One region of the Streptomyces sp. NPDC043685 genome, then DNA from elsewhere that is predicted to be linked to it. Evidence: riboswitches for the same ligand, from Rfam matches in the RefSeq annotation. Region 1 holds a riboswitch; each other region holds the start of a gene.
The links. Region 1 has a riboswitch for cyclic di-AMP ahead of AC0665_RS19620 (C40 family peptidase). Riboswitches for the same ligand answer to the same signal wherever they lie in the genome.
Positions count from the first base shown of each region.

Region 1 (3,199 bases):
GAACGGACCGGGCCGGGACACCGGACGATGGACCCGTACTCCAAGCTCCTGGAGGAGCGGATCGTCTTCCTCGGAGCGCCCCTGGACGAGACCTCGGCGAACGACGTGATGGCCCAGTTCATACATCTGGAGTACCGGTCCCCGGACCGCGACATCTCGCTCTACATCAACTCCCCCGGCGGCAGCTTCCACGCGATGGCGGCCGTCTACGACACGATGCGGTACGTCTCCTGCGACGTGGAGACGATCTGCCTGGGCCGGGCCGGCGCCGTCTCCTCGGTGCTGCTGGCGGGAGGCACCCCCGGCAAGCGATTCGCGTTGCCCGACGCGCGCGTGGTGATCCGTCAGCCCGCCCTGCCCGAGCCGGCCCGGGGTCAGGCGAGCGATCTGGCGATCCAGGCCGACGAGTTGACGCGCATCCGGCTCCGCATGGAGGAGATGCTCGCGCGGCACACGGGCCGCAGCCAGGAGCAGGTGAGCACGGACATCGAACGGGAGAAGACCCTCACCGCCCAGGAAGCGGTGGAGTACGGCCTGGTGGACGGGATCATCCCCAGCCGCAAGGCCATCCCGGTCCCGCCGGCCGGACGGTGAGGTCCCGGTGCTCCCGCCCGAACTGCCGCCGCTGCCCGCCCTGACACGCGCCGAGGCGGAATTGATCGACCGTTACCTCGAGGTCGTCGACCTGCTGGGTCGTATCAACCCCGCGCAGGACGGCGACACCTACCGCGGTCTGCGCGCCGCCCAGGCCCTGGTCGGCAAGGCCACCGCCCTGCGGGACGCACTGGCCCTGATGCACCAGCGGGGCGAGAGAGAGCTGCACGCCCGCACGCTGGCCCGGGCCCTGCGGGTGCTGGACGGCGAGCGGCGCACGGCACGGCTCAGCCTCCCGCCGGAGTCCGCCAGTTGACGCGAAGCCGTCGATCCCGGACGCCCGATCCGACTGAGAGGCGTCCGGAGCTGAGTCGAAACGGACCAAATGACGTACCCCTGTTCGGAGTAGACGGGAGACCGATTTCGAGACCGCCCCGGTTGCGCAACGCGCGTGGCCAGGGGACGGAATGGGTTATTCCATCGCTGGTCCGGCGCTCCGCGAACCCGTGGACAGTGGCTCGAACGCACACGTGTCCACCCGAACGGGCGAGTGGTGAGTAACAACACAAATCCCCGGTTCCGTTGGGAAATCCGGACAGGCATGAGCCAAGATCCCTGTCTGACGACAAGCCCCCGCCGCTGTGGCGGGGCGATCCGGGCGGACGCCGAGTCCTGCCGCCGCCCGGATGACCGGTCGACAGGAGTGGATCGGCAGGAGTGGAGGACCCAAGCACGACGGGTCGCCGACACGGTCACGCCATGACCGGAGCCGAGCAGCCCTTGGGGTGAAGCCGCGTCAGCGGCCGGGCAACTTCGCCAGCCCGAATCCGACAGGTCATCCTTCACAGGCGGCTGACGAAGGGTTGCGCATGACTGCGCTCAATCGTGTCCCGTCGCTCATGGCCCGGGCCGGCACGGCCTCGGCGCTCACCATCGCCGCCGTCGGCGGTTCGATAGTGGCGCCCGGCTTCGCCTCCGACGCCGCGGCAGCCACGCCGGCGACCAAGGCACTCCAGATCGCGGCCTCGAAGAAGGGTGCACCTTACAAGTACGGGGCCACCGGTCCGCACCGGTTCGACTGCTCCGGGCTCACGCTCTACTCGTTCAAGAAGGCCGGCAAGAAGCTCCCCCGCACGGCTGCCCAGCAGTACAACAAGACCCGCCACATCTCCGCCAAGAACCGCAAGGCGGGAGACCTGGTGTTCTTCCACTCGGGCAGCAACGTGTACCACGTCGGTATCTACGCGGGTAAGAACAAGCTCTGGCACTCCCCGAAGAGCGGGGACGTGGTGCGGCTCCAGAAGATCTGGACCAAGAGCGTCTGGTACGGGCGCGTGAAGTGATCCACCCGGCGTGCGGTGGCGTCCTGACGCGCCGCCGCACGCCGGCGCTTGACACGGGCTCCCAGGGACACCCGTCACCCCTTGGCCGAGCACCGTCCCTGCACCGCGCGCAACGAGACTCCGCTGCAACGCGCCGGCCGCGACGTCGTCGAGCTGCTCCAGGAACTGCGGATCACCCGGACGGGCGTACAGATCCTCTTCGCCTTCCTGCTCTCGCTCGCCTGCACCTCGCGCTGGTGACGCGCTGGACCGTGCCGAGGTCCTCGAAGCGTCGCGGCGGGCGTCGCGACGTTCCTGGTCTGCGTCGGCCTGTGGGGGGTGCTGCCGCGGCTGGCACGGCGGGCAGGGCTGCGGAACGGGGCGGAGGGCGCCGCGGAGGCCGCCGGGCAGGAGCCGGAGCGGGAGGACGTCGGCGGGATCCCCGCACCGCTGCGGCACACCGTCAGGCAGCCGTCAGGGCTCCGGGGAGCGGCTGCGCACCGGGAGGCGTCGGCGCGGCAGCGGTGACGGTCGCGCGGGCCGGGGCGCGCGCGGGGGGAGCTACGGCTCCTGCCGGGCCGTGGTCGCCGGCCGGACCGGGACGGCCCACGGGAGCTCGACCGAGATGGTCTTGCCGCCCTCGCGGGTGGGGCGGATGCGGAGCCGGCCGCCGCACTCCGCGGTCAGCCAGCGGATGATGACCAGTCCTCGGCCGTTGTCCTGCTGCACGGCGGCCGGCAGGCGTCTGGGGAAGCGCGGGTGGCTGTCCGTGACGCCGATGCGCAGCTGTTCGTCGCGCTCGAGTGCGACGTCCACGGTGAACGTGGGCGACTGGCCGAAGGTGTGCTGGACGGCGTTGGTGGCGAGTTCGGAGACGATGATCCGGACGGTGTCGGACACTTCCGTGCCCGCCGGCAGGCCCCACTCCGCCAGCGTGTCCACGACATAGGCACGCGCTGCGAAGACCGAGGCGGGATCGCTCGGCAGAGTGACGGATGCTTCCAAATGGTCTGCCATGGCGACGTCGTCCCTTTCCCACGGGACCGCGGTCCGACACGGAGCGGATGGTTCGAGTACGGTCCCGGACTGGTGCTTCGTCGCCAGACTGCCACCAGAACGCCCGTGAAGGACGGCGATCCACCAAGATATGCATATATCTGTCGCTCGAAGCGGTGAACTCTGCGACGCGAGACCGTATTTGGGTGGCTCGGAAGGAGTAAGGAGGAGCCCATGCAGCACGGTCCCGCGGTACGCCGCCGCAAACTGGGCGCCGAACTGCGTGC
Region 1 is NZ_JBWKCH010000005.1:597,621-600,819, forward strand. Features, by position in the region: gene AC0665_RS19610 (ATP-dependent Clp protease proteolytic subunit) at 1-594, shown strand, start outside; gene AC0665_RS19615 (hypothetical protein) at 602-910, shown strand; cyclic di-AMP (ydaO/yuaA leader) riboswitch at 1,326-1,460, shown strand; gene AC0665_RS19620 (C40 family peptidase) at 1,464-1,937, shown strand; partial or broken gene AC0665_RS19625 (DUF6328 family protein) at 2,019-2,174, shown strand; gene AC0665_RS19630 (ATP-binding protein) at 2,478-2,933, opposite strand; gene AC0665_RS19635 (helix-turn-helix domain-containing protein) at 3,147-3,199, shown strand, end outside.

Region 2 (3,199 bases), on a different contig from region 1:
CAGTAGAGCACCAGCCCCGGCCAGAACAGCACCATGGCCGCGTGGGCGAGCCAGGCGGCCGACTCGGCCGCGGCGAGCGTGGCGCCGAGCACCGCCAGCCCCTGGGTGGCCGCACAGCGCAGGAACACCGTTCCGCGGCGCTCCGGGTTCGCCGCGACGAGCAGCGCCGCCCACAGCAGGGCCGCGAGCGCCAGCAGCGCCGCGGCCGACCGCTGCCAGCCGGCCGCGCAGAAGCCGGTGCCGATCAGGGCGGTCGCCGCCGTGAAGGTGAGCGCGGCCGGCGTCTGCGCCGGCCACCGCGACGGCCGCAGCACGGCGTACGCGACCGCCCCGGCCCAGGCCGCGCAGGCCGGGACGAGGGCGACACGGGAGAGGGTCTCGTACCCCGCCGAGTCGAGACCGACCGCCAGGGCGCCGGTCGTCAGCGCGTACATCGCGCACAGGGCGGCGGACAGGGAGAGACCGGGCATGGCGCCGATGCTAGGCAGCGCCGTGCGCGCGGGGAGAGGGGCACGCGCGCGTGCCCCTCAAAATCGGACCAAGACCGTCAGGCCGGCCGCACCACGCTGTGGATCGCCGACTCGCCGTCGTAGTAGATCGACTCCTCGCGCACGTACGTACCGGGCTTCGGGGCGTGGATCATCATGCCGTTGCCGATGTAGATCCCGACATGGGTGACGTCGTCGTAGAAGAACACCAGGTCACCGGGCTGGGCCTGGGAGAGCGGGACCGTGGTGCCGGCGTTCACCTGGTCGTAGGTCGTGCGCGGCAGGGTGACGGACGCGGCCTTCCAGGCGGCCTGGGTGAGGCCGGAGCAGTCGTAGGAGCCCGGGCCGACGGCCCCCCACACGTACGGCTTGCCGATCTGGGCACGGGCGAAGGCGAGCGCCTTGTCGGCCTTGGTGGCGTACGAGGAGTCGGCCGGGGCGGTCGTGGAGGACGAGCCGGAGCCCGTGGACCCCGACGCGGAGGACCCGCCGTCCTGCTGCCCTGCCGCCTGCTCCTGCGCCGTCTGCCGGGCGGCCTGCTGCCGGGCCAGCTCGTCGGCCTTGCGGGCGGCCTCCTCCCGCTTCTCCCGCTCGATCGCCGCGAGCCGGGCCTTCTCCTCGGCGGTCAGCCGGGACATCAGCTCGCGGGCATCGGCCAGCTTGCGCTGGACGGTGGCCTTGGCCGCCTTCAGGTCGCCCTGCGACTCGGTGAGCGTCTCGAGGCTCTCGGTGGCCTCCTGGCGCTTCTTCATCGTCTCGGACTGCTGTGTGACGTAGTCGTCGACCGCGACCTTCTGACGGCCCGTCATCCGGTCCATCAGCTGGGTCTGGTCGAAGTAGTCCTGCGGGGTGTCCGCGAGCAGGAACGTGGCCGTGTCCGGGGCGGCGGCGCCGGTGCGGTACTGGGCGGAGGCGAAGGAACCGAGCTCCTCCCGCGCCTCGTTGAGCTTCTGGGTGCGCTGGGCGACGTCGTCCAGGAGGGTGTCCACGCGCTTGCGCTGCTTCGCGGTCTTCTCCTTGGCCGCGTTGTACTTGTCGGTGGCCGACTCGGCCTGGCGGTACAGGTCGCCGACCTTCTTCTCGACGTCCTCCAGGCTGGGCTTGTCGTCGGCCTCGGGGGTGGCGTTGGCCGACTGGGACAGCAGGGCCACGGAGGTGAGGGCCGCCGTTGCGAGGGCGGGGGTCCGTATGCCTGCCACGCGCGTACCCGTAGGACGCGACTTGCGGTGCGACGCCAAGGGAGGCGACTCCTTCCACGTTCCGCCTACCGGGTTAGCTGTCGGGTTCGGGCGGATGGTTCGGAAGGGTTGCCCTACGGCCTTCTCCGCACAGGGAGTCGGGCCGATTCACCCCAGGTTCACGGTTGGGTCCCCGGCTCCGGCTGCCGCTGCGGCACACCGGACTCGGCGGAGGCCGCGCGGCCCGGCGACGTTCGCCGGTGGGGGTCATGCGGCCTGATCGCACCGTAGCCAATTCGTGTGGCCCTTGTGAAGGTTGATGGGTGATATGCCCGATACATTTTCGTGACCTTACTCATGAGCGTTGCGGAGAGTGAATGATCCGGGGCGGTTGATCACGACATGTCCGCGATCGGGGAGGGTGTAGCAGGCCGTCACCGGCCGGTCATGGAGGGCGACAATACGCCGCCGGACCGTCGGCCCGCGGCCGGGTGCGCGGCGATGTTCCGGCGATGTTCTCGGGGCGGCGGCGGGCTGTCAGTGGGGCGCCCTAGACTCGGAGAGCGATGAGCAGCCTCTTTGACGACAGCTTCCTGGCGGACCTCCAGGCCCGGCGGGGCCCCGCGGACGAGCCCCCGCCGCCGCCCGAGGACGATCACGTACCGGAGCCGATCCCGGACGATCTGTTCGGCGGGAAGTTCGACGCGCCGCCGGACCGCGACCCCTACTACCGGGACGGCGCCCCCCGCCCGGTGGTGGACACCGCCACCCTCCTGGAGGGGCTGAACGACAACCAGCGCGCCGCCGTCGTCCACTCCGGCTCCCCGCTGCTCATCGTGGCCGGCGCCGGCTCCGGCAAGACCCGTGTGCTCACGCACCGCATCGCCCACCTGCTCGCCGAGCGGGACGTGCACCCCGGCCAGATCCTCGCGATCACCTTCACCAACAAGGCCGCCGGTGAGATGAAGGAGCGCGTCGAGCAGCTGGTCGGCCCGCGCGCGAACGCCATGTGGGTCATGACCTTCCACAGCGCGTGCGTGCGCATCCTCAGGCGCGAGAGCAAGAGGCTCGGCTTCACGTCCTCCTTCTCGATCTACGACGCCGCCGACTCCAAGCGCCTGATGGCCCTGGTCTGCCGCGACCTGGACCTCGACCCCAAGCGTTTCCCGCCGAAGTCCTTCAGCGCCAAGATCAGCAACCTGAAGAACGAGCTGATCGACGAGGAGGACTTCGCCGCCCAGGCCGCCGACGGATTCGAGAAGACCCTCGCCCAGGCCTACGCCCTGTACCAGTCGCGGCTGCGCGAGGCGAACGCCCTCGACTTCGACGACCTGATCATGACGACGGTCAACCTGCTGCGCGCCTTCCCGGACGTCGCCGAGCACTACCGCCGCCGCTTCCGGCACGTCCTGGTGGACGAGTACCAGGACACCAACCACGCGCAGTACGCCCTGGTCCGCGAGCTGGTCGGCACCGTTGAGCACCCGGTCGACGTACCGCCCGAGGCCGAGGTCCCGCCCGCCGAGCTGTGCG
Region 2 is NZ_JBWKCH010000001.1:367,627-370,825, forward strand. Features, by position in the region: gene AC0665_RS01840 (TDT family transporter) at 1-470, opposite strand, end outside; gene AC0665_RS01845 (C40 family peptidase) at 548-1,726, opposite strand; cyclic di-AMP (ydaO/yuaA leader) riboswitch at 1,735-1,907, opposite strand; gene pcrA (DNA helicase PcrA) at 2,233-3,199, shown strand, end outside.
Region 2: it holds a riboswitch for cyclic di-AMP, as region 1 does, so the genes downstream of both, AC0665_RS01845 (C40 family peptidase) here and AC0665_RS19620 (C40 family peptidase) in region 1, are expected to answer to the same signal.

Region 3 (3,199 bases), on a different contig from region 1:
AGGGATGTTTCGGGGTGAACCGCCAGACCCGGAATCCGCTGATCCGGAAATGGCTCCAGACGGTCCGGAAGGCGAAGTGCCCGCCCGTGTAGGGCTGCGGGTCGGTGTGGTCGAAGACGAGCCGCCCGTTGTTCCACCATTGGACCGTGGAGCCGTCGGAGACGATCCGGACCCGGTTCGGCTCGTTCGCGGCCAGCAGCGGCTCGGTGTAGTCGAGGACCAGGGGCCGCACGCCGGGCTCGCCGACGTAACGGCGCAGCCGGGTCGTGGTGTTGTAGTTGGCGCCGTAGCCCGCGTAGTAGGTCGTGAGGTGGTCGTACTCGTCGAGGGCGCCGCCGCGCCGGGTCGCGAAGAGGTCGTGCGGGGAGCGGACGTCGGTCGCGTTCCAGAAGTTGTTGAGGTCCGAGACCCGGTCGTTGGCCCCGCCCTCGGAGACCGGGGTCGCGGTGTACTCGAGCAGGTACGGCCCTTCGAGCCGCCGCCTGAACCACACGGTGGCACCGCTCGGCACGTCGATCTCCAGGACGCCGCGGGAGGCGGTGACCGTGCCGCCGTCCTGGAGTTCGGTCACCCACTGCCCGAGGCCGTGGCAGAAGTCGTCGCGGGCGACGAGGCGGCGGCGGGGCGCGGCCTGCGCGGGCGCCGTCGGCGAGAGGGCCGCGTATGCGGCTCCGGCCGCCAGGGCCGCGAACGCTCTGCGGGTGGTCGGCACGGGACACAGCTCCTCGGGATCCGCCGGGAAGGCTCTGGAAAGCGCTTGCACTCCGGATGGGATCACTCTGTCCCAACTGCCGCCGTCTGTCGATCCCTTGATGCGACGTCGGCCCGCGCACACCGAAGGCCGGACCCGGGATCGATCGGGGTCCGGCCTTCGGAGGCGTGTCAGGCAGGTGGTCGTGCGGTCGGTCAGCCGACGGAGACGCCGTGCGAGCGCAGGTAGGCGACCGGGTCCACGTCCGAGCCGTAGTCCGGCGTGGTGCGGATCTCGAAGTGCAGGTGCGGTCCGGTGACGTTGCCGGTCGCGCCCGACAGGCCGACCTGCTGCCCGGCGGTCACGGTCTGGCCGGCCGAGACGGACAGCTGGGACAGGTGGGCGTACTGGGCGTAGAAGCCGTCGGCGAGCTTGATGACGACCTGGTTGCCGTAGGCGCCGCCCCAGCCGGCGGAGACGACCGTGCCCGCGCCGACGGCCTTCAGGGAGGTGCCGGTCGGGACGACGAAGTCGACACCGGTGTGGTAGCCGCTGGACCACATGCTGCCGGACATGTGGTACGGGGTGCCGATGGTGGCGCCGTCCACCGGGAGGGTGTAGCCGCTGGAGTTGCTCTGCGCGGCGGGCTGGGCGGCGGCCGGCTTGGCGGCGGTCTCCGCCTTCGGCGCCGGGTCGGCGGCGGACTGCTCGGGGGCCGAGGCCTTGGGCGTCGCGGGGGCGGACGGCTTCGGCGCGCTCGCCGCCTTCTTGCCGATCGACAGCTTCAGGCCCGGGTGGATCAGCGACGGGTCGGAACCGACGGCGTCACGGTTGTCGGCGTAGAGCTTCTTCCAGCCGCCGCTGACGTGCTGGTCGGCCGCGATCTTCGCGAGGTAGTCGCCGGCCTTCACGGTGTAGACGCGGGAGCCGGTGGCGTTTTCGGCGGCCTTCTTCTGAGCGGCCGGGGCCGACTGGACGGCCTTTTCCGGAGCCGACTGCGGGGTGGCGGCGTGGGCGCCGGCGGCCCCCATGAGCGGGAGGGCGAGGGCGGCCCCGCCGGTTCCGGCGACGGCGATGGAGCGGGTGAAACGCTGAGTCTTGGGGCGGCGGTGCTTACCCTTCGCGGGCATGACGAATTCCTCTCCGTCGCCTGCGAGGTGAGCTGTCGGGTGCGAGCTGGAGATGCCCGGCCGCGCCGAGGCGTGGCTTAACCCCAAGCCGTTCCGGGAACCGGAACAGGCGTCTTACCTGTGGGTCCCCCGCTCCTGCCGTACGTCGGGTCAGTGTGTGGGGCTCCGGGCGGCGGCAGGATTAGGCGTCCGTCCGGATTGGTGTGGAACGTAAGCGACCAAGACGCAATAGGACAAGCTTGCGGTTGCCCGCGACGGTGTTTCCCTCACCGCGTCGACACATTCCGCCGTCACCGAGCGTGGATTACCGATCTCCCGCTTTGCTCAATAACCCTGCGCATTGCCGGAATTACGTGAACATGGCAACAACACATCGTCACGAATATGACGATGGTCACGCGCCCCGACCTCATCTCCTTTACGATCGGGGCACGTTATCCCCTTAACTATCTAAGCGCCCTATTCGGACAGAAGGGCTACTTCCGCTTAAGACGGACGACGGTGGCGTCGAGATCCCCGCCCAGGCCGACCCGCAGTCCGTGATGGAGCAGCAGGGCACCTCGGTGAACTTCGCCCGTTTCGAGGCATTCGTACTCCGCCGCCGGGTCGAGGCCGCGCAGCCGGAGTGCCGGGACGGGCTCGCCGTAGCGCTGCGCCTGGAGCCAGGCGAGTACGACGGTCTCCTCGCCGAGGACGTACTGCACGGCGCTCAGCCCGCCCTCCGGGGGGCGCAGCCGGTACAGGTCGCCGCGCTGCACCACGGGCCGGATCTCCTTGTAGAGCCCGACCCACTCCGCCGCCTCGGCCAGCTCCTCGGCCGTCCACTTCGTGAGGTCGCCGCCGACCCCGAGCACCCCGGCCATGGCACTGACGAACCGGAACCGCAGCGAGCTGGCCCGGTGGTTGAGCATGGCGTTCGGACTGTCGGTGACCCAGGCGGCCATGACCCGGGCCGGATGGATCTGGCTGAAGCCGTGCTGGATGGCGAGCCGGTCCAGGGGGTCGGTGTTGTCGGAGGTCCACACCTGGTCCGTGCGGCTCAGTACGCCGAGGTCGATCCGGCCGCCGCCGCCCGAGCAGGACTCGAAGGCCACGCCCGGGTGGGCGGCCCGCAGCCGGTCCAGCAGGGCGTACAGGCCGCGCACGTGGTCGACCCACAGCCGCTGCGGATAGGGGTCGTCGGGCCAGCCGGCATCGGTGAAGCAGCGGTTGAAGTCCCACTTCACGTAGTCGATCGGCGCGCTGGACAGGAGCCCGTCGAGCTGCTCCCACAGATACTCCCGGACATCCTCACGCGCGAGGTTGAGGACGAGCTGATTGCGGAACTCCGTCCGCTTTCGTCCTGTTTGGTACTGCACCCAGTCGGGGTGCGCGCGGT
Region 3 is NZ_JBWKCH010000003.1:437,982-441,180, reverse strand. Features, by position in the region: gene AC0665_RS11195 (DUF6250 domain-containing protein) at 1-712, opposite strand, end outside; gene AC0665_RS11190 (M23 family metallopeptidase) at 907-1,821, opposite strand; cyclic di-AMP (ydaO/yuaA leader) riboswitch at 1,826-1,980, opposite strand; gene AC0665_RS11185 (alpha-galactosidase) at 2,298-3,199, opposite strand, start outside.
Region 3: it holds a riboswitch for cyclic di-AMP, as region 1 does, so the genes downstream of both, AC0665_RS11190 (M23 family metallopeptidase) here and AC0665_RS19620 (C40 family peptidase) in region 1, are expected to answer to the same signal.

Region 4 (3,199 bases), on a different contig from region 1:
GGCCAGGTCCTGGAGCGCACCCTCGTAGGTGTCGCGGGAGACCAGGTTGTACTGGGGCTGGAGGGCCACGTACCGGGCGAGTCCTTGGCGGTCGGAGAACTCCAGGGACGCCCGCAGCCGCTCGGCGGAGATGTTGGAGGCGGCGATGTGCCGCACCTTCCCGGCCTTCACGAGTTCGTCGAGCGCGCCGATGATCTCCTCGACGGGCACGTCGGGCCGGTCGAAGTGCGTGTAGTAGAGGTCGATGTAGTCGGTGCCGAGGCGGCGCAGGGAGGCGTCGGCCGCGGCCTTGATGTTGGCGGCGGACAGGCCCTGGAAGTCGGGGTGCTGGCTGACCTTCGTGGCGACGATCACGTCGGAGCGGTTCCCGCGTGCCGCGAGCCACCGGCCGAGGATGGTCTCGGATTCCCCGCCCCGGTTGCCCTCGGCCCACGCCGAGTAGACGTCGGCGGTGTCGACGAAGTTGCCGCCGGCGGCGGTGTAGGCGTCGAGGACGGCGAACGACCGGTCCTGGTCGGCGGTCCAGCCGAAGACGTTGCCGCCGAGGGCGAGGGGGAAGACCTCGAGGTCGGAAGAGCCGAGCTTGCGCAGAGAAGTCATGCTCCGTGTCAACGCCCGTACAGGAATGCCTGATTCCACAACGGACGCAAAGTTCCCGTAAACACCCGGCGGAAAACCGGCGGCCCTGACGTCGGGGGGTCGTCGTCAGGGCCGCCGGTGCTTCCACGGGTGTGGACCGCTCAGGGGGTGAGTCCCTTGCCCCGCAGCCACGCCATGGGGTCGATGCCGCTCGCGGATCCGGCGGAGTGGACCTCCAGGTGGAGGTGCGCGCCGGTGACGTTGCCGGTGGCGCCCACGCGGCCGATGACGTCGCCGGTGCTGACCTTCTGGCCGACGCTGACGCCGATGGAGGACTGGTGCGCGTACCAGATCTCGGTGCCGTCATCGAGGGTGAGGACGGTCTTGTAGCCGTAGGAGCCGTTCCAGCCGGCCTCCGTGATGGTGCCGCTGTGCACGGCCTTGATCGGCGTGCCCGTGGGCGCGGCGAAGTCCAGGCCCGTGTGGTAGCCGGAGGACCAGTAGGCGCCTGCCTGGCCGAAGCTGGAGGTGATGGTGTAGGAGGAGGTCGGCAGCGTGTACTGCTTGGCGAGGGCGGCGAGCCGCTCGGCCTCGGCCTTCTTCCTGGCCTCTTCCTCCGCCTTCTTCTTGGCTTCGGCGGCCTTGGCCTTGGCTTCCTTCTCCGCCTTGGCGACGGCTTGCGCCGCTGCCTTCTCGGCGGCGGCCGCGGCGTCCTGCGCGGCCTTGGTCTCGATCTGCTCCTGCTGGTGCTCGACCTGCGCCATGATCCGGGCGCGCAGCGCCTCGCCTGCGCCGGAGGTGTTCTCCTCGGGGTCCGCCGTGGCGGTGCCGAGGCTGCTGAGCGGGGTGGCGGAACCCTCAGGGGTGTCGTCGTCCGAGATGAGGGAACCCACCGAGGGCAGGTCCGGCACGGAGATGGACACCGGGGGCTTGCCGGTCTGGGCACTGGCCATGCCGCCGGCACCCACGGCGGCTATGACACCGACGCCCAGGACGGTGGAGCTGCGGGCGAGACCTCCGCCGCGCTGCTTGGTGACGCGGTGCCGGCCACGGACGGGACGGATGGACTCCTCGGTGGGGTTCCACTCCTGGAACGGGCCCTCGTCGGTGCGCTGACCGCCGTAGCCGAAGGTGTCGGTGTCGCGCTTCTGCGCGAACGGGGCTGCGGGGGCAGGCCGGTTGGACGCCACGTGGGCGTGCTCCTTTCCTTCCTTCTCGCCTACCGGGTTAGCTGACGGGTTCGGAGCAGGAAGGTCTCCTACGCGCGTATACCCACCGTGCTTCCACGGTGGTATCCGCCCGATTCACCCCAAGTGGTGGTTCCCCGGTTCCCTTTCGGGATTCGGCGCGTGCGCACGGAGCCGCCTTCTGTGACGGCTGGGACGACCGCGCTGCGTTATCGAACGTTAATAGACGCACGAGGGGTATTCCAGCGATTCCACTTGATCATTAACCTTTTTCGCGCGGACTTACCTGCCATGACCGGCTTAAATCGGGCGAGTTGACCACCTCACAAGTAACTTACGGGTTTTGACGGTGTGTCAGTTGTGATGCGGAACGGGGTGGTTCGCTCACCGAGCGTGAGGGTCGTCGCGAGATCTCGAGGAAAAACACCGAGGGCCGGAACCCTTTCGGATTCCGGCCCTCGGCCTTCAGTAGCGGGGACAGGATTTGAACCTGCGACCTCTGGGTTATGAGCCCAGCGAGCTACCGAGCTGCTCCACCCCGCGTCGTTGTGATTCCAGTGTACGCCATCCGCGGGACAGCTCGTGCACACCCGTCGCTCAGCCGTCCGGGGCGCCCGCGTGGGTGAGGGTCTCCCAGGCGGTGAACAGGTCGTCGGTGCCGGCGGGCCGGGCCCGGACGGCCAGTTCGTGCGCGGCGGGGACGGACCGGCCGCGCCGTTCCTCCAGATGGTGCAGGGCGACCTCCAGATGGGGTCCGAGGCCCCGCTCGACCCGGCCGCCGCACAGCCACTCGGGTGCGCGCCCGCCCTGTTCGTGGCGGGCGTGCAGGGCGAGCGCGGTCGCCAGCCGGTCCTCGATCTCGCCGTAGAGGTCGACGCCCTGGTGCCAGGCCGTCTCGGCGATGTGGGCGGTGGCGGCGAGCGAGGCGCCCACGTGCCGGAAGCTGTGGCAGGTCTCCTGGGAGACGCCGTCCCGGTACGTGGTCTGGCCGAACCAGTACGAGGCCATCCGCTGCGGGCCGTCCACGCCGGAGCCGGGCACGGTGAGCGGCACGGGGCCGTCCTTCTCCAGGTAGAGGTAGGCGGGCACGCGCTCCCGGAAACGCTCCAGGGCGTGGCCGAAGACCCGGTGGTCGCCGAGGAAGACCGCCACGGAGATCACGGCGTCGATCGCCACCAGGTCCCAGGATCCGGTGAAGTCCGGGTCGGAGGCGACGACTTGGGGGAGGTGGGCGGTGCGCAGCATGTCCTCGAAGCCGCGCACCCGCGCGGCCGGCCAGCCCCCGCCGGGTGTGTGCCGCACGATCTCGGCGGCCCGCGCCCACACCGACCCGGTCCAGCCGGCCTGCAGCGCGGCCTTCTCCCCGGTGTGCCGGCGCAGCGTGGCCGCCCAGGCGTCCATGAGCTGCCTGGCCTTCTCCGCGTGCCGCCGCT
Region 4 is NZ_JBWKCH010000004.1:733,132-736,330, reverse strand. Features, by position in the region: gene AC0665_RS16945 (aldo/keto reductase) at 1-600, opposite strand, end outside; gene AC0665_RS16940 (M23 family metallopeptidase) at 741-1,769, opposite strand; cyclic di-AMP (ydaO/yuaA leader) riboswitch at 1,781-1,937, opposite strand; tRNA gene AC0665_RS16935 (tRNA-Met) at 2,236-2,309, opposite strand; gene AC0665_RS16930 (alginate lyase family protein) at 2,364-3,199, opposite strand, start outside.
Region 4: it holds a riboswitch for cyclic di-AMP, as region 1 does, so the genes downstream of both, AC0665_RS16940 (M23 family metallopeptidase) here and AC0665_RS19620 (C40 family peptidase) in region 1, are expected to answer to the same signal.